One region of the Azospirillum sp. A23 genome, then DNA from elsewhere that is predicted to be linked to it. Evidence: predicted binding sites of a transcription regulator. Region 1 holds the regulator's gene; the other holds the start of a gene.

Region 1 (9,504 bases):
CAACGACTCTGCCGCGCCACCGGTAGGCGGCGGATGGAACATCGGCCGGACAGCGTTCCACGCCGTTCCACCCCTCCCGCCGGCCCTTTCACCGGAAGCGACCCCCCAAAAGGCCGGCGCTGCGGTCTTCCGCCACGGCACCGGCTCGGGTAAGCTGCCGATCCCGCCGCCCATCCTGACAGATTGCCCCTCCATGCAAGTCTACCTGCCGATTGCCGAGATGTCGGTCAACGCGCTGCTGGTGCTCGGCATGGGCTGGCTGGTCGGCTTCCTGTCGGGGATGTTCGGCGTCGGCGGCGGCTTCCTGATGACGCCGCTGCTGATCTTCATCGGCGTTCCCCCGGCCATCGCCGTCGGCACCCAGGCCAACCAGCTGGTCGCCGCCAGCGTGTCGGGCGTGCTCGCCCACTGGCGGCGCGGCAATGTCGACGTGAAGCTGGGCGTGGTGATGCTGGGCGGCGGCGTGGTCGGCACCGCGGTGGGGGTGTGGATCTTCGGCATCCTCCAGCGGCTGGGCCAGATCGACATCGCCATCACCCTGTCCTACGTCTTCTTCCTCGGCACCATCGGCGGCATGATGCTGGTGGAAAGCAGCCGCGCCATCCTGCGACGCCGCGCGCCGACGGCCAAGCGCGGCAAGCTGCACCGCCACATCTGGCTGCACGGCCTGCCCTTCAAGATGCGCTTCCAGCGCTCCAAGCTCTACATCTCCGCCCTGCTGCCGGCGGGGATCGGGGCCGTCGGCGGCATGCTGGTGGCGATCATGGGCATCGGCGGCGGCTTCCTGCTGGTGCCGGCGATGATCTATCTGCTGAACATGCCGGCCGGTCTGGTCGCCGGCACCTCGCTGTTCCAGATCATCTTCACCACCGCGGCGGCCACCCTGCTCCAGGCCGCCACCAATCAGACGGTGGATGCCATGCTGGCGCTCCTGCTGCTGATCGGCGGCGTGATCGGCGCGCAGTTCGGCACCCGGGCCGGCACCCGGCTGCGCGGCGAGACCGCCCGGATGGCGCTGTCGCTGATCGTGGTGGCGGTGGCGCTGAAGCTGGCCTGGGACCTGTTCTCCCGTCCCGACGATCTCTACACCCTGACCATGGGGCTGCGCTGATGGCGGCGGTTACCAAGCGCAGGCCCATCAAGCGCCTGCTGGTCCAGGCCGCCGCGGCGCTGGCCGGGCTGCTGCTGGGCGGCACGGTGGCGGCGACGGTGTGGGCGCAGCAACTGGTCGCCGACCTGTCGAGCCACCTGATCGCCATCACCACCGGCTTTACGGGCACGGAGGTCGTGCTGTTCGGCACCACCGACGGGGCGGGCGACGTCGCCATCGTCGTCACCGGCCCGCGGTCCCCCGCCACCGTCCGCCGCAAGCAGAGGGTGGCCGGCATGTGGATGAACACCGACAGCCTGCGCTTCGATCAGGTGCCCAGCTTCTACACGGTGGCGGTCAGCCGGCCGCTCGACCAGCTGGTCGGCCGGCCGGTTCTGGAGCGCCACCAGCTGGGCCTGCCGCAGCTGCAACTGCCGGCCGACGCCAACATGCCGCCGGAGGAGCTTGCCGCCTACCGCAGTGCGCTGATCCGCAACAAGCAGCGCCAGGGGCTGTACGCCATCTCCATGGGGCAGGTCGCCTTCCTGGGCGAGCGGCTGTTCCGCACCAACATCTATTTCCCGGCCAACGTCCCGACCGGGCTGTACAATGTCGAAGCCCTGCTGATTCGCGACGGCGAGGTGGTCAGCGCCCAGACCACGCCGCTGGTGGTGTCCAAGATCGGGTTCAGCGCCGAAGTGTCGGACTTCGCGCGCAACCGCCCGGTCATCTACGGGGTGGCCGCCGTCCTCGGCGCCATCGCGGCCGGCTGGGCGGCCGGCGCCGCATTCCGCCGGGTCTAAGCCGAGAGGGTTACAGAGATGACCGACATGACACAGCCGACGACGCCCGGCACGCAGCAGTCCAAGCCGGTGCGCATCTTCCTGGTGGTGGTCGACGACAGCCCGGAGCTGAAGGTGGCGCTCCGCTATGCCTGCCTGCGCGCCCGCAAGTCGGGCGGCAAGGTGGCTCTGCTGACCGTCCTGGAAAAGGGCGAGATGCAGCACTGGCTGGCGGTGGAGAACCTGATCCGCGAGGAACAGCGCGCCGAGGCGGAGCAGATGCTCCAGAAGCTGGCGCGCGAGGTCAACCAGCTGACCGGCACCCTGCCGGCGCTCTATGTCCGCGAAGGCAACCGCACCGAGGAGGTGCTGGCCCTGATCGGCGAGGAGCCGAGCATCTCCATCCTCGTGCTGGCCGCCGGCACCGACCCGGAGGGGCCCGGCCCGCTGATCTCCTACTACACCGGCCGCGGGCTGGGGCGGCTGCACATTCCCCTGACCATCGTCCCCGGCGGGCTCAGCAACGAGGAACTGGACGCGATCACATAAGCGGGCGCACGTAAGTAAGGATAGCCACGCAGGTAAGGATGGGTGCTGCGGGGACGGTTCGCGCATGCCGGATGCCGAATACCCACACAACCGGGGTCCTTGATCCGCCCGGCGTTTCGGCCCAGATTTCCCCCAATCGTACCGCGTCCCGATCCCGGGCGCGCCGGCGGTTCCATTCCGCCGCCGATGGAGGACCAGACCATGTTCATTCAGACCGAGCAGACGCCCAACCCGGCGACTCTCAAGTTCCTGCCGGGGCGTGACGTGCTCGGACGCGGCACCGCCGACTTCACCGGCCGCGAGGATGCCGCCCGTTCGCCGCTCGCCCAGCGCCTGTTCGAGATCGAGGGCGTCGTCGGCGTCTTCCTGGGTGCCGACTTCATCACCATCACCAAGACCGACGCCCGCGACTGGTTTCTGCTGAAGCCGTCGATCCTCGGCGTGATCATGGAGCATTTCACCGCCGACCGCCCGGTCCTGCTGGAGGACGGCGGCGACGGCCATGCCGCGGCGGCGAACGCCGACGACGAGGAGATCGTCGAGCAGATCAAGGAGCTGCTGGACACCCGCGTCCGCCCGTCGGTCGCCCAGGACGGCGGCGACATCACCTTCCAGGGCTTCGAGCGCGGCGTCGTCTATCTGGCGATGAAGGGGGCCTGCTCCGGCTGCCCCAGCTCCACCGCCACGCTGAAGCACGGCATCGAGAACATGCTGCGCCACTACATCCCCGAAGTGGTCGAGGTCCGCGCGGTCCAGTAAGGCCTCCCAATGGTTGATGCCGGTCCGCCCTTGATGCGGCGGGCCGGCATTCCCATGCTGGCTGCATGATCATCTCCGCCAGCTACAAGACCGACATTCCCGCCTTCTACGGGCGCTGGTTCCTGAACCGCCTCGACGCCGGTTACTGCCGGATGGTCAATCCCTATGGCGGCCAGACCTACCGCATCGACCTGACCCGGCCGGCGGTCGACGGCCTCATCTTCTGGACCAAGAATCTGGGACCGTTCCTGCCCGCGCTCGACAGCGTGGCGGAGCGGGGCTTTCCCTTCGTCGTGCAGTACAGCATCACCGGCCTGCCCACCGTGCTGGAGCGCTCGGTCCCCGCCTGGGAGACGGCGGTCGGCTATATGGCGCGGGTGCGCGAGCGTTGGGGGCCGCGGGCGGCTGTCTGGCGCTACGACCCCATCGCCCTGACCGACGCGACGCCGCCCGCCTGGCACCGCGAGACCTTCGCCGCCATCGCCCGCTCTTTGCGCGGGGTGACCGACGAGGTGGTGGCCTCATTCCTCCAGCCTTACCGCAAGACCGCCCGCAACCTCGCCGCCGCCGGTATCGGCTGGCGCGATCCGGAGCCGGAGGAGAAACGCGCGCTGCTGGCCGATCTGGCCGGCATCGCGGCGGGGGAGGGGATGGCGCTGACGCTCTGCACCCAGCCGGAGCTGGCCGGTACGCCCGGCACGGCGCCGGCCCGCTGCGTCGATGCGCTGCGGCTGTCCGATGTCGCGGGCCATGCGATCGCCGCGCGGGAGAAGGGCAACCGCCCCGGCTGCCTGTGCGCCGAAAGCCGCGACATCGGCGACTATGACAGCTGCCCGCACGGCTGCGTCTACTGCTATGCCGTCGCCGACCGCGGCAAGGCCCAGCAACGCTTCGCCGCGCACGATCCGGAAGGGGAGTTCCTGGTTACCCGTTGACGGGAAAGACCGGTCCTTACGGACAAACCTTCCGCACCGTCTCCACCAGCTTTTCCGGGTTGAACGGCTTGACCAGCCAGCCGGTGGCGCCGGCTTCGCGGCCGGCGGACTTCTTGGCCGGATCGGCTTCGGTGGTCAGCAGCAGGACTGGGGTGGCGCGGTTGGTGGCCGAGGCGCGGATGGCGCGGGTCAGCGCCAGCCCGTCCAGGCCCGGCATGTTCAAATCGGTGATGATGCAGTCGAACTTGCGCTGGTTGACCAGGGCGAGGCCGGCATTGCCGTCCGACGCCTCCGCCACCTCATAGCCGGCGCCTTTCAGCGTGAACCCGACCATGTCGCGGATGGTCTTGGAATCGTCGACGGTCAGGACGCTTTTGGGCATGGAACGCGGCTCCGGTTGCTCGGCCGAAAGAGTTATGGGAAAGCCCTAGGCAATTTCCCGCCGACCGTCAACCGCTGGCGTACCCTATTCCGCACAACACGAAGCCCCCGGCCCGTCGGCGGTGCCGCTGAACCGGGAGCTTTGCAGAAGTCGTATGGTTACGCCTTCGTATCGACGTGTTGGCCGCCGGCGTCACCGCCCTTGGCAACGCCGACCATCGCCTCGCGCAGCAGGCGGCCGTGGATGGTGTAGCCGGGCTGGAGAACCTGCACGACGGTGCCGGCGGCCTTGCCGGTGTTCTCGATCTCGAACATCACCTGATGGAAGTTCGGGTCGAACGGCTCGCCGGCGGGGTCCAGCTTCTTGATGCCGGCGCGGTCGAAGGCGGCGAACAGCTGGCGCTCGGTCGCCTCGACGCCGACGGCGAGGCCCTTCAGCACATCGTCCTGCTCGCGGCCCTCGGCCGGCACGGCGTCGAGCGCGCGGCGCAAATTGTCGGCGACCGACACCAGCTCCTTGGCGAAGCTCGACACGGCGAACTTGCTGGCGTCCTCGCGGTCGCGCTGGGCACGGCGGCGGGTGTTCTCCGTCTCCGCCATGGCGCGCAGAAGCTGGTCCTTCAGGCTGGCGACCTCGGCCTCCAGTTTGGCCACGCGGTCCTCGGAAGAACCGGTATCCGTCTGGTTGGCGGCGGTGTCGGCGGTGGCCTCGGTCGGCTCCACCGTGGCGTCGGCGGGCTTGTTCTGCTCTTCGCTCATGGTTTTCTCAATTCTTGCTTCGTCAAAAGGCGGAGTTGTTGAGGGCGGTGCTCAGCCGATCAGCCGGCTGACCACCTTGGCGGTGTAATCGACCAGCGGAATGATGCGGGCGTAATTGATGCGGGTCGGGCCGATGACGCCGATGGCGCCGATCACCTGTTCCCGGCTGTTCTGGAAGGGGGAGATGATCATCGAGCAGCCGGAATGGCTGAACAGGACATTCTCGGCGCCGATGAAGATCTGCACGCCGTCGCCGCGACCGGTGGCATCCAGCATGCGCAGCATCGTCTCCTTGGTCTCTAGCGCCTCGAACAGGCCGCGCACGCGCTCCAGGTCGGACAGTGCGGTGACGTCCTCCAGCAGGCGGGACTGGCCGCGGACAATCAGCTGGCCGGCGTTCGACCCGCCGCTGCCGGCCCAGGTGGCCAGACCGGCGGCGACCACCTTGCGCGACAGCTCGTCCAGCTGTGTCTTCTGCTGCTCGATCTCCTGCAGGACCTCCTGCCGGGCTTCGTCCAGCGTCCGGCCGGCAAGCTTGGCGCTGAGGAAGTTCGACACCGTCTGCAGGGTGGAGGTCGGGACCCCCAACGGCACCTCGATCACCCGGTTCTCGACCAGCCCGTCCTCGTTCACCAGGACGACCAGGGCGCGGCCGGGCCCGAGCGACACGAACTCGATGTGCTTCAGCGGACGGTCGGTCTTGGGTGCCACAACCAGGCCTGCGCAGTGCGACAGGCCGGACAGCATGGTCGACGCCTCGCCCAGCACGTCGGCGAAGGCGCGGCCGGAGGCGGAGCATTTCGCTTCGATCGAGGCGCGCTCGTCCTCGGTCAGGGACCCGATCTCCAGCAGGCCGTCGACGAACATGCGAAGGCCGGCATCGGTCGGGATGCGGCCGGCGGAGGTGTGCGGGGCGTAGAGCAGCCCCTGCTCCTCCAGGTCGGCCATCACGTTGCGGATGGTCGCAGGCGACAAGGCCATGCCAAGCCGCCGCGAGATCGTGCGGGAACCGACCGGCTCCCCCGACGCCACATAGGCGTCGACGATCAGCCGGAAAATCTCGCGCGATCGCTGGTTCAGCTCGTTGATCATGGACTGGGGCGGTCGTGCTCTGTTCGGGCCGGTCGGTTGCGGAACGCGTGTTCCGTCAACCGGTCCGAATTTAGGCAGGTCCGACCGCCGAATCAACGTGCGGGGCGAAGATGCCCCACCGGCATGCCCCCATTGGCTTGCAAGCGGTATGCAGGCGTGTGACCGCCCTTACTGCTCCGCCAGGAAGGCGCGGTACTGGGTGGCAATGGCGCCGACCGCCGCCTCGTACAGGCGCTGGCCATGTTCGGGACGGGCAAGGCCGGGGGCGGAGCCGATGCGGCCGTCGGGATAGCGGCGGCGGAAGTCGCGGGCATCATGGAAGCCGCCGGCCGGTGCCTGTTCCGGTTCCATCGCCGCGGTCTTGATCGAGTCGGGATAGGCGTACTGGGTCAGCGACACCTCGCTGGGGGTGGCGTGCGAGCCCTCCTTGCCCTGGTACAGCTCGCGTGACAGGCGGCCGACCTCGCCATTCTCCCACCAGTTCACCAGGGTGCAGCGCAGATCCGGGGCGTCGCGGCCGCGCAGCGCCCGGTTCTCCGCATAGATCTCGTAGAAGGCGGCACGCAGCGTGGCGATGTTGCCGCCATGGCCGTTGACGAAGAAGAAGCGCTCGAACCCGTGTTCGGCCAGAGAGCCGACATAGTCGCGCAGCAGCGCGATCAGGGTGGACGGCTTCAGCGTCATCGAGCCGGGGAATTCCATGTGGTGGACGGCCATGCCGACCGGGATGGTCGGACCGACCAGCGCGCCGGTGGCGTCGCCGACGCCCTTCGCGATGACCTCGGCACAGATGGCGTCGGTGCCGACCAGCCCGTTCGGTCCGTGCTGCTCGGTCGAGCCGATCGGCATGATGATGCCCTTGGAGGTCTTCAGATAGCCTTCGACCTCGGCCCAGGTGCTCAGGTGAAGCTGCACGGTGGCTGATCCTTTTCGACGATGCGTGCCGGAAATGCGGCCGGGAATGCGTTTGCCTTCATGTTAGGCGGCCGGCGGGCCGGGACAACCGCTCCCTGCGCCGGGCGGGCATGACGGGGCCGGCGGTTGGGTTTTGTTCATCCCGCGCTGGCGCATTGGTCTCATGGTTACTACAATCGCGTGTACCATGCCCTGACGGGCGTCTGTTTCGGGGTGCGGTTGTGGTTGCGCGCGTCAACACGGTGGCGTTCCAGGGCATCGAGGTGCTGGGGATCGACGTCCAGGTCCAGATGTCCGGCGGAATCGTCGCCTTCACCGTCGTCGGCCTTCCCGACAAGGCGGTGGGCGAAAGCCGGGAGCGGGTGCGCGCCGCGCTGCATGCATTGGGACTGGCGCTGCCGGCCAAGCGCATCACCGTCAACCTTGCCCCCGCCGACGTGCTGAAGGAAGGAAGCCATTTCGACCTGCCCATCGCGCTCGGCCTGCTGACGGTGATGGGGGTGCTGCCGGATGCGGAGATCGCCCGCTATGTGGCGCTGGGCGAGCTGGCGCTCGACGGTGCCCTTACTCCGGTTGCGGGCGTGCTGCCCGCCGCCATCGATGCGCTGGCCAACGACCGCGGCCTGATCTGCCCGGCCGCTTGCGGCGGGGAGGCGGCCTGGGCCGGTCCCGACCTCGACGTGCTGGCGCCGGCCAACCTGCTGGCGCTCATCAACCATTTCAAGGGCACCCAGGTGCTGACGCCGCCCAAGCCGCGGATGCAGGAGCAGGACGCGCCGCCGCCAGATCTGCGCGACGTGAAGGGCAACGAAACGGCCAAGCGCGCGCTGGAGGTCGCCGCCGCCGGCTCGCACAACCTGCTGATGATCGGCCCGCCCGGTTCCGGCAAGTCGATGCTGGCCGCCCGGCTGCCCGGCCTGCTGCCGCCGCTCGACCCGGCGGAGGCGCTGGAGGTGTCGATGATCCACAGCGTCGGCGGCTTGTTGAAGGACGGTCGTCTGCTGCGCCAGCGCCCCTACCGCGCCCCGCACCAGTCGGCCAGCCTGCCGGCGCTGGTCGGCGGCGGCACGCGGGCGAAGCCGGGCGAGATCTCCCTGGCGCACCAGGGTGTTCTGTTCCTCGACGAGTTGCCCGAGTTTCCCCGCGCGCTGCTGGAGGCGTTGCGTCAACCGCTGGAGACCGGCAAGGCGGTGGTCAGCCGTGCCAACCACCATGTGACCTACCCGGCGCGCGTCCAGCTGGTGGCGGCGATGAACCCCTGCCGCTGCGGTCATCTCGACGACGCCTCGCTCGCCTGTGCCCGCGCGCCGAAATGTGCCGCCGACTATCAGTCGAAGATCAGCGGACCGCTGTTCGACCGCATCGACCTTCACATCGATGTCCCGGCGGTCAGCCCTGCCGACCTCAGCCTGCCGCCCCCGGCGGAGGGCAGCGCCGCCATCGCCGCCCGTGTTGCCGTCGCCCGCGCCATCCAGGCGGAGCGCTACGGCGGTTTCGGTCCTTACCCGGCCGGCCGGGCGGTGCGGACCAACGCCGAGGCGGACGGCGAACTGCTGGAAAAGGTGGCCTCCCCCGACGCCCCCGGCCGCGCCCTGCTGACCGAGGCGGCGGAGCGGCTGAAGCTGTCCGCCCGCGGTTACCACCGGGTGATGCGGGTTGGGCGGACGCTGGCCGACCTGGACGGGGTCGAGGGGGTGAAGCGCCGCCACATCGCGGAGGCGCTGAGCTACCGGCGGATCGCGCCAGGGCGGTGAACGGGGGGCCCAGGACGACCGCCGGCGTCAGTCTGCGGCGGTTGCCGCCCCATGGTGTTGCGCGGCACGGATCGCTGCCGCGATGGCGCCGCGTGCCTGCGGGCTGTTCTTCCAGCAGCTCGCGCCCAGCTCTCCGGCGATTGCCGTGCACAGGGCCGCGGCATCCGCACCGGCCAGCGCCGCCAGATCATGGATGCCGACCTGCTCGAGCCGGCCGATCACAGTCGGCCCGACGCCTTTGACCGCCAGCAGCACGGCGCGTTCATGGGATGGAAAGGGCATCGGGGACCTCTTCTCCTGCGGGTCACGGCCCTTCGAACACAGGCGGCTTGGCCGCGCCCGGACAGGCGGTCGCCGGAACCGACTCCTGCTCGACGAAGGTCACGGCGGCGGCCATGGCGCAGTCCTCGCCGGAGGTCACAATGTGGCTGGCGGCGCGGAAGACCAGATGGCGGCTCTTCGGCAGGGTGGCGGCGGCGCGGTCGCCC
Region 2 (9,504 bases), 460 kb from region 1:
GGATCGAGACCGAGAACCACTTCATCAAGGGGCTCGGCTACAACAACGATCTGGCCGGAGCCCGCGCCCAGGCGGAACGCGGCTGGCAGGTCCAGCCGGACTTCACCAGCACCGAACCGCGCAAGGGCGTGATCGCCATCACCGTCCGCGACAAGCAGGGCCAGATCCTGAAGGACGCCGCCGTCACCGTGACGATGATCCGCCCGATCTCCGAGGGTCATGACAAGACCCTCTCGCTGCCCTATCTGGGCGAGGGCCGCTATGGCGCCCCGGTGGAGCTGGACCTGGAAGGCCAGTGGGACATGCGATTCGTCATCACCCACGCCACCGGCGACTATCAGGACCGGAAGCGCGTCTGGGTGCAGTGACGGCGTGCCGCGACCGGGACAGCCAGGGTGATGTCGAGATGACCGTCTGCCTCCATTGCGGACAAGAGCTTGGCGACAATGCGCAGGCCGGCAGCCCGACTGCCGGCGATGGCGCCGGGCCGTTCTGCTGCACCGGCTGCGCCGCCGCCTACGACCTTGTCCGCGGGCTGGGGCTGGAGCGCTATTACGAGCGCCGCAGCGTCGATCCCACCGCCCGCCCGTTGCGTCCCGACGATGCCCCGGCGGTCGATTACGAGCCGCATGCCCGTGATGAGCAGGACGGCAGCCGCAGCCTTCACCTGATGGTCGACGGCATGCAGTGCGCGGCCTGCGTCTGGCTGATCGAATCGGCACTCAACCGCCAGCCGGGCGTCGCCCAGGCCCGCATGAACATGACCACGCGCCGGCTGACCGTGCGCTGGACGCCCGAGGCGACCGACGCCAACGCGGTGGTCGGCACCGTGGCCCAGCTGGGATACCGCGCCGTTCCCTTCGACCCCGACCGGCTGGGCGGCGCCCAGGCGAAGAGCGAGAAGGAACTGCTGCGCGCCATGGCGGTGGCCGGCTTCGCCATGGGCAACGTCATGCTGCTGTCGGTGTCGGTCTGGGCCGGCCACAGCCAGGGCATGGGCACCGCCACCCGCGACCTGATGCACTGGATTTCGGCGCTGATCTGCATGCCGGCCATCGCCTATGCGCTGCGTCCCTTCGCGCGCTCGGCGCTGTCGGCTCTCCGCCATGGCCGCACCAACATGGATGTGCCGATCACAATCGGCGTGCTGCTCGCCACCGGCATGAGCCTGTTCGAGACCATCCACAGCGGCGAGCACGCCTATTTCGACGGCGGCGTCATGCTGCTGTTCTTCCTGCTGGTCGGCCGCTACCTCGACCAGCGGGCGCGCGGCCGGGCGCGGTCGGCGGCCGAACAGCTGCTGGGCCTGCGCGCCAACGCCGTCACCATCCTGAACGCGGACGGCACCAGCGCCGTGGTGGCGCCGGAGCAGGTCGTCCCCGGCACCGTCATCCTGGTCGCGGCCGGCGAGCGCATCCCCGTCGACGGCCGGGTGTCCGACGGCGTGTCCGACCTCGACACCGGCCTGATCACCGGCGAGACGGTGCCGGGCACCGCGCGGCCGGGCGATCAGGTCTTCGCCGGCACCCTCAACCTGACCGCCCCCCTGCGCCTGACCGTCACCGCTGTGGGGGAGGGCACGCTGCTGGCCGAGATCGTCCGGCTGATGGAGGTGGCGGAGCAGGGCCGCGCCAAATATGTCGCCATCGCCGACCGGGTGTCCCGCCTCTATGCCCCGGTGGTGCACCTGACCGCGCTGACCACCTTCGCCGGCTGGATGCTGCTGGGTGGTGTGGTGTGGCAGGACGCGCTGATGAACGCCATCGCCGTGCTGATCATCACCTGCCCCTGCGCGCTGGCGCTGGCGGTGCCGGTGGTGCAGGTGATTGCCAGCGGCCGGCTGATGCGCCAGGGCACGCTGCTGAAGAGCCCGACCGCGCTGGAGCGGCTCGCCGCCATCGACACGGTGGTGTTCGACAAGACCGGCACCCTGACCGAAGGGCGCCCGGTGCCGCAGATCGACGATTTGCCGGCGGAAGGGCTGTCGGCGGAGGATCTGGCGCTGGCGGCCTCGCTCGCCGCGGCCAGCCGCCACCCGCTGGCCCGTGCGCTGGCCGCCGCAGCACCCGAGGTGCCGGTGGCAGCGGGCGTGCGCGAGATCGCCGGCGCCGGCCTGTCCCTCCAGACGGCGGATGGCGAGGTGCGGCTGGGCAGCCGCCGCTTCACCGGCGCGCCGCTGGAGGCGGAGGACGCCGCCGGTCCGGAACTGTGGCTGGCCCGTCCGGGCGAGGAGCCGCGGCGGATCGTCTTCCTCGACGCCCCGCGCCCCGACGCCGCCGCGGTGGTGGCGGCGCTGAAGGCGCGCGGGCTGGAGGTGAAGCTGCTGTCGGGCGACCGCCGGGGCGCGGTGGCGGCGGTGGCGGCGCGGCTGGGCATCGCCGACTGGCGGGCCGAACAGACGCCGGCCGACAAGACCGCGGCGCTGGCCGAACTGGCCGGGCAGGGCCGCACCGTGCTGATGGTCGGCGACGGGCTGAACGACGCCCCGGCGCTGGCCGCCGCCGCGGTGTCGATGTCGCCCTCCACCGCGGTGGATGTCAGCCAGACCGCGGCCGACGTGGTGTTCCAGGGCCGGCTGCTGCGCCCGATCGTCGAGACGGTGGAGGTTTCTCGCCGGTCCGGCCATCTGGTCAGGCAGAATTTCGGGATCGCCCTGGTGTATAACCTGTGCGCCGTGCCGCTGGCGATGGGCGGCATGCTGACGCCGCTGCTGGCGGCGCTGGCGATGTCGTCGTCGTCGCTGATCGTCATTCTGAACGCGCTGCGGCTGGCCCGCGGCGCCGTCGTCAAGGATCTTCCCGTGCGGGACATCGCCGTTCGGGAACTGCCGGGTAAGGATTCGGGTGATGGACGAGCTTCTCTATCTGATCGCGATCGCGCTGAGCCTGGGCGGGCTGGGACTGGCGGCCTTTCTGTGGGCGCTGAAGTCCGGCCAGTTTGACGATCTGGACGGGGCGGCCCACCGCGTCCTGTTCGACGACGATCTGCCGTCGGCCCCCCGCGCGGGCGGTGAACCGGCCAAGCCGGCGGAGGCCGTGCGCGGGCAATAGTGCCAAATCCCGTATGGGCATAGAAAAGGTTGTATGCGTGCAAGGTTGCGATTCTGAGCGATTGCCACCAATATGGGCCCATGCGGAATGAAAGGCTGGGTTCCTCCATGCCACCTTTTGATACGGTTCGCGCTCGGGAAAAGAGCGCTGCGACGGAAATGAATCCCTGCGGGGCCTGTCCCGTGCGCAGCCTGACGGTGTGCGCCGCGCTGGAACCCGAGGAATTGCGCCGTCTTGCCGACATTCTGCAGAATGTGCGCATCGATGCCGGCCACACCCTGTTCGCCGAGGGCGACGCATCCGATGCGCTCTACAACGTCACCTCCGGGACGGTGAAGCTGTACAAGCTGCTGCCGGACGGGCGCCGCCAGATCACCGGATTCCTGGTGACCGGCGATTTCCTCGGTCTGGCGGTCAACGACAGCTATGCCTACACCGCCGAATCGGTGACCAGCGCCTCGCTCTGCCGCTTCCCGCGCAAGAAGATCGATGCGCTGCTGGAGGAATTCCCCAAGATGCAGCGGCGCCTGTTCTCGATGGCGTCGAACGAGCTGGCCGCCGCACAGGACCAGATGCTCCTGCTCGGCCGCAAGACGGCGAAGGAGAAGATCTGCTCCTTCCTGCTGATGCTGTCGCAGCGCGCTGCGCGCCGCGGCCACAAGGAAAATCCGGTCTTCGTGCCGATGAGCCGTGCTGACATCGCCGACTATCTGGGCCTGACCACCGAAACCGTCAGCCGCACCTTCACCCAGTTGAAGACCGCCGGGGTGATCTCGCTTCAGGAAGGCAACAAGGTCCTGATCGCCGACATCGACGCGATGTACGATCTGGCCGAAGGGGCCTGAGGCAGGGCGCTCCGTCTTTTCCGGGAGCGCCGTCTCGGGGAGCGGCTGCTTTCTGCTCCCGCTTACTCCCGACCGACCGGCCGCAGCTCGAACAGCAGCCAGACCAGCATCGACACCACCAGAATGGCGCCGGCCTGATGGGCGGCGGCGATGGGCGTCCACACCACGGTCAGCAGTGTGGCGACGCCCATGGCGATCTGCAGCAGGACCATGGCGCCCGACGCCAGTGCCGCGCGGCCGGCGCGTCCCGGCAGGCGGGCGTTCAGGACCCGGGCGGCCAGCACCAGGACGACCACGCCGGTCAGGATCGCCAGCATGCGGTGGATCAGCTGGATCGCCGCGGTGTTCTCGACCGGGTTGAGCCACCAGGGGGTCAGCGTGTCGACCTCCGGCGGGATCCAGTGGCCGTTCATCAGCGGGAAGCTGTTGTAGGCGAAGCCGGCATCCGACCCGGCGACGAAGGCGCCCCAGACGATGGTGACGGCGACCAGACCCAGCGCCCAGCGGGTGTGACGGCGCAAGGACGCCGACTCCGGCCGCCAACCCGCCATCGGCAGCGGATCGATCAGGCCCAGCGCCGTGCGCAGAAGCAGGGCGTAGATCAGGATGGCGGTGCTGAGATGCAGGGCCAGCCGGTAATGGCTGACGTTCGGCGAATCGACCAGCCCGCTCTTCACCATGAACCAGCCGATGCCGCCCTGGAGCCCGCCCAGCAGGAACAGGCCGGCCAGCTTCGGCCACAGCTCCGACGAGATGCGGCCCTGCATCCAGAAACGCAGGAAGGGGATCAGGAAGGCGAAGCCGATCAGCTGGCCCCACAGCCGGTGGAACCACTCCCACCAAAAGATCGATTGGAAGCCCGCCAGATCCATGTGGCTGTTGTAGATGCGGAATTCCGGCGTCGCCTTGTACAGGTCGAAGACCCGGTTCCATTCCGCCGAGGACAGTGGCGGCAGGATGCCGATCAGCGGTTTCCATTCCACCATCGACAGGCCGGATTCCGTCAGCCGGGTGATGGCGCCGATCACGGCCATGGCCAGCACCATGGCGGCGCAGACCAGAAGCCAGACGGCGATGGGCCGGTTCGGATTGGGGCGGGTGGCGGCGGCGAGGCTGTCGGAGGCAAAGGCGGTCAAGGCGGCATTCCGGAGCGCGGCGGTGGGATGTCCGCAAATGTGGGGCGAACATCCCGTCCCGTCAAACGGCTCGTGCCCGGCGCCTGCCGGAATGCCGGATCACACTCGGATATCAGGCCCGGATATCAGGCCCGGATATCAGGCCAGGATCAGGGGGTGCCGTCCGCGGTGGTGACGCCGTCCTGCGGCTGGGCGGTCTGACTCTGGAACAGCGCCTCTTCGGCCGCGCGGCGGGCGACGAGGCCCGGCAGCTTGGTCGGCGTCCCGTTCACCGTGGCATAGACCCAGCGGCCGAACTGGCCGGCGGCGCCGGCATAATCGCCCTCGTTCAGCAGCTTCAGCAGGGTCGAGCTTTCCAGGCTGCCGGCGCCGAGGTTGAAGACGAAGGACGCCAGCGCGCCGCGCTGGTCCGCGTTCAGCGGCACCTTCACCAGGGCGTCGACATGACCGGCGGCCTGGGCCAAGTCGGCGGCGAGGAAGGCATCGGCCTGCTCGACGGTGATGGTCTGCCCCATCGTCACGCCGGCGGTATGGCCGTAACCGATGGTGGGAACGCCGGCCGGGCACAGATAGGCGTTGAGGTAGAGGCCTTCGAAATGCTTCACAAGATCGACCGCGGCTTGGCAGACCGGCTGGGTGGTCATGGATGGAAACTCCCGGTTGGCGCGCCGGGCGGGGTGGTGCCGCCCGTATCGGCGGCGATCCTATGCGGAATTCGCGCAAGGCGGGAGTATCGATTTAAATTTGTCGCGAATTGCGGAGATGTGGCTGCGGAGAATGCGCAACAGGAGAAACGAGTGCGGGATCGGGCCGAGAGACTCAGGGCGATAGGGTTTGGGCGGCGCCGAACAGCACGAACAGGGCGAACAGCAGGGCGAACAGGCCGGCGATGGTGGTGAACTCCAGCAGAGCCTCCACCAGCCGGTTCTCGTGATCCCGCCACCGTGCCCGCTTGCCCGATCCGGGAGCGGAGGCGATTCGGGCCGGCCGCTTGTATTGGAGGCGGTCGGCCGTATGAGTCCCGGTCCAGCCGTCCGCCCGCCGCTTCGCCATCATCGCGCCCTCCACCTCTCCAGTGCCGATTTCTCTAAAATTTTAGGAAATTCCGGCGGGTGGCGCTGTGACGGCAATCACAGGCGTGACGTGCGGGAGGCGAGGGGGCAATTGGGGGATCGCGTGGAGTTGCCGGTGTTCGGTTCCGTCCTTTCGCTGTCCCGGCGATGCGTCCGCTGCCGGAAGGGTCGGCTTCTTCTGTGACCGTTCGAAGAAATTTGCCCGCACCGGCTGTCTGCCGCAATGAGGGGATATGATTTGAAATCAATGTGTTATAGACGGGGCTGGAGGAGTGTTGCAGGCATTTGCGGCAAATTCCGAAACGAGCCTCTTGAATCCACAATCCGCTTCGATTAGCTGTCTGGCACTCGCCGGGATGGAGTGCTAACAGCCGCCGCCCGCGCCAATTTCCGTCAGAACCAAGCCTTGATCCAAGGAGGCATTCCATGAAGTTCCGCCCGCTGCACGACCGCGTCGTCGTCAAGCGTCTGGAGTCCGACACCAAGACCAAGGGTGGGATCATCATCCCCGACACGGCCAAGGAAAAGCCGCAGGAAGGCGAGATCATCGCCGTCGGCCCGGGCGCCCGTGACGAGTCGGGCAAGGTCGTGGCGCTGGACGTCAAGGCCGGCGACCGCATCCTGTTCGGCAAGTGGTCGGGCACTGAAGTGAAGATCGAAGGCGTCGATTACCTGATCATGAAGGAATCCGACATCATGGGCGTCATCGAGGCCTAAGTCCTCCGCCTGTACCCTTCGAAATTTACACGTTAAAGGAATCGAGACATGGCTGCCAAAGACGTCAAGTTCGGCCCCTCCGCGCGCGAAAAGCTGCTGCGTGGCGTTGACATCCTCGCCGACGCCGTGAAGGTCACGCTGGGCCCGAAGGGCCGCAACGTCGTGATCGAGAAGTCCTTCGGCGCTCCGCGCATCACCAAGGACGGCGTGTCGGTCGCCAAGGAAATCGAGCTGGCCGACAAGTTCGAGAACATGGGCGCCCAGATGGTCCGCGAGGTCGCCTCGAAGACCAACGATCTGGCCGGTGACGGCACCACCACCGCCACCGTCCTGGCCCAGGCCATCGTCCGCGAAGGCGTGACCAAGGTCGCCGCCGGCCTGAACCCGATGGACCTGAAGCGCGGCATCGATCTGGCCGTCTCGACCGTCGTCGCCGACATCCAGGCCCGCGCCAAGAAGGTCACGACCAACGACGAGATCGCCCAGGTCGGCACCATCTCCGCCAACGGCGAAGCCGAGATCGGCAAGATGATCGCCCAGGCGATGGAGCGCGTCGGCAACGAAGGCGTCATCACGGTGGAAGAGGCCAAGAGCCTGGACACCGAGCTGGACGTCGTCGAGGGCATGCAGTTCGACCGCGGCTACCTGTCGCCGTACTTCGTGACCAACGCCGACAAGATGGTCGCGGACCTCGAGAACCCCTTCATCCTGCTGCACGAGAAGAAGCTGTCGGGCCTGCAGCCGCTGCTGCCGGTTCTGGAAGCCGTCGTCCAGTCCTCGCGTCCGCTGCTGATCATCGCCGAGGACATCGAGGGTGAGGCGCTGGCCACGCTCGTCGTGAACAAGCTGCGCGGCGGCCTGAAGATCGCCGCCGTCAAGGCTCCGGGCTTCGGCGACCGCCGCAAGGCGATGCTGGAGGACATGGCCATCCTGACCGGCGGCCAGGTCATCTCCGAAGACCTCGGCATCAAGCTCGAGAACGTCACGCTCGACATGCTGGGCACCGCCAAGAAGGTCGTGATCTCCAAGGAGACCACCACCATCGTCGACGGCGCCGGCGACAAGGCCGACATCGAAGCCCGTTGTGGCCAGATCCGCGCCCAGGCCGAGGAGACCACCTCGGACTACGACCGCGAGAAGCTGCAGGAGCGTCTGGCCAAGCTGGCCGGTGGCGTCGCCGTCATCCGCGTCGGCGGTGCGACCGAGGTCGAGGTGAAGGAGCGCAAGGATCGCGTTGACGACGCGATGCACGCCACCCGCGCCGCGGTGGAAGAGGGTGTGGTCGCCGGCGGCGGCACCGCCCTGCTGTACGCCTCCAAGGCCCTGGACGCCCTGACCCCGGTCAACGACGAGCAGCGCGTCGGCATCGACATCATCCGCCGCGCCCTGCAGGCCCCGGTCCGTCAGATCGCCTACAACGCCGGCACCGACGGCTCGATCGTGGTTGGCAAGCTGCTCGACCAGACCGACACCAACTTCGGCTACGACGCCCAGAAGGGTGAGTTCACCGATCTGGTCGCCGCCGGCATCATCGACCCGGTGAAGGTGGTTCGCACCGCCCTGCAGGATGCGGCCTCGATCGCCGGCCTGCTGATCACCACCGAGGCGATGATCGCCGAGAAGCCGGAGAAGAAGGCTGCTCCGGGCGGCATGCCGGGCGGCATGGGCGGCATGGACGACATGGGCTTCTAATAGCCTGACGTCCGACCGTCCTTCGGTTCGGAAAGGGGCGCCTCCGCAAGGGGGCGCCCTTTTCCTTTGCCCAGATGGCGGGGAGGGAGGCGGAGTGCCACCCCGTTCCTGAAATGGCCCAACCCTCAAATGTCAAGGCGAAGTCCGCCTTGCTTTGCCGCGGTCGCCTCCCAATAATCCGCCCCTCTCTTGCCGGGCACCCCAGCGTGGGGCGCCGGCCTCCTGACTTCCGTATTTTTAAACGAGGGCCTGTTCCATGCGCTCCTTCGAGGGCCAGCATTCCGACAACGTCGCCATCAAGCGCACCCGCGAGCAGAAGCAGCGTCAGCTGGTTCAGCTCAAGGAGCAGCTGGCGACGCTGAAAGCCCACGCGGCCCCCGCCATCCGTGAAGCGTTGGTCAAGCGCATCGCCGAACTCGACGCCGAGATGCGCCAGCCCGCCAAGCCTGCCCGCGAGGGCCGTGAAGGCCGCGAAGGCCGGGGTGGTGAAGGCCGCGAGGACGCGCCGCGCCATCCCCGCCGCGAAGCCCGCGCAAGCGTCTTCCGTGCCGAGGACAGCAGCGACCGCAGCGCCGCCGTGACCGCGGCTAGCGTCTTCGCCTCGCCCCGCCGCCGCAGCTGAACGCACGGGACAGCGCCATGCCCGCCGACCGCACCGCCTCCGTCAAGGGATCCCGTCTCGCCGATCAGGCCTGGCTGCTGATGATGCTGCCGCCCCTGTTCTGGGCGGGCAACGCGGTCCTGGGGCGTGCGGTCGCCGGGTCGGTGCCGCCCATCGGGCTGGCCTTCTGGCGCTGGTTCCTGGGCATGCTGGTGGTGCTGCCCTTCGCCTGGCCGCATCTGCGCCACGACATCACGCCGATCCTGGCGCGGTGGAAGAGCGTGCTGCTGCTGGGCACGCTCGGCATCGGCATCTACAACACCTTCCAATACATCGCGCTCAACACGACGACCGCGCTGAACTGCGTGATGCTGCAGTCGTCGATGCCCG

What was found. The regulator HrcA, encoded in region 1, represses chaperone genes, less so after heat shock. The targets are predictions, from matches to a motif close to GTTAGCACTCNCCNNNGGNGAGTGCTAAC.
Region 2: the regulator HrcA is predicted to act here: its motif matches at 6,445-6,473, upstream of groES (co-chaperone GroES).

What each region holds. Positions count from the first base shown of each region.
Region 1 is NZ_CP170667.1:2,736,703-2,746,206, forward strand. Features, by position in the region: gene ABNQ40_RS30410 (hypothetical protein) at 1-26, shown strand, start outside; gene ABNQ40_RS30415 (sulfite exporter TauE/SafE family protein) at 194-1,111, shown strand; gene ABNQ40_RS30420 (TIGR02186 family protein) at 1,111-1,893, shown strand; gene ABNQ40_RS30425 (universal stress protein) at 1,912-2,421, shown strand; gene ABNQ40_RS30430 (NifU family protein) at 2,623-3,180, shown strand; gene ABNQ40_RS30435 (DUF1848 domain-containing protein) at 3,246-4,115, shown strand; gene ABNQ40_RS30440 (response regulator) at 4,132-4,497, opposite strand; gene grpE (nucleotide exchange factor GrpE) at 4,656-5,255, opposite strand; gene hrcA (heat-inducible transcriptional repressor HrcA) at 5,307-6,347, opposite strand; gene ABNQ40_RS30455 (creatininase family protein) at 6,516-7,262, opposite strand; gene ABNQ40_RS30460 (YifB family Mg chelatase-like AAA ATPase) at 7,484-9,016, shown strand; gene ABNQ40_RS30465 (Pathogenicity locus) at 9,044-9,298, opposite strand; gene ABNQ40_RS30470 (alpha/beta fold hydrolase) at 9,321-9,504, opposite strand, start outside.
Region 2 is NZ_CP170667.1:2,279,909-2,289,412, reverse strand. Features, by position in the region: gene ABNQ40_RS28215 (FixH family protein) at 1-368, shown strand, start outside; gene ABNQ40_RS28210 (heavy metal translocating P-type ATPase metal-binding domain-containing protein) at 407-2,941, shown strand; gene ccoS (cbb3-type cytochrome oxidase assembly protein CcoS) at 2,847-3,050, shown strand; gene ABNQ40_RS28200 (Crp/Fnr family transcriptional regulator) at 3,233-3,895, shown strand; gene ABNQ40_RS28195 (COX15/CtaA family protein) at 3,958-5,031, opposite strand; gene ABNQ40_RS28190 (lysozyme) at 5,181-5,675, opposite strand; gene ABNQ40_RS28185 (hypothetical protein) at 5,851-6,087, opposite strand; gene groES (co-chaperone GroES) at 6,531-6,821, shown strand; gene groL (chaperonin GroEL) at 6,870-8,513, shown strand; gene ABNQ40_RS28170 (hypothetical protein) at 8,770-9,135, shown strand; gene ABNQ40_RS28165 (DMT family transporter) at 9,153-9,504, shown strand, end outside.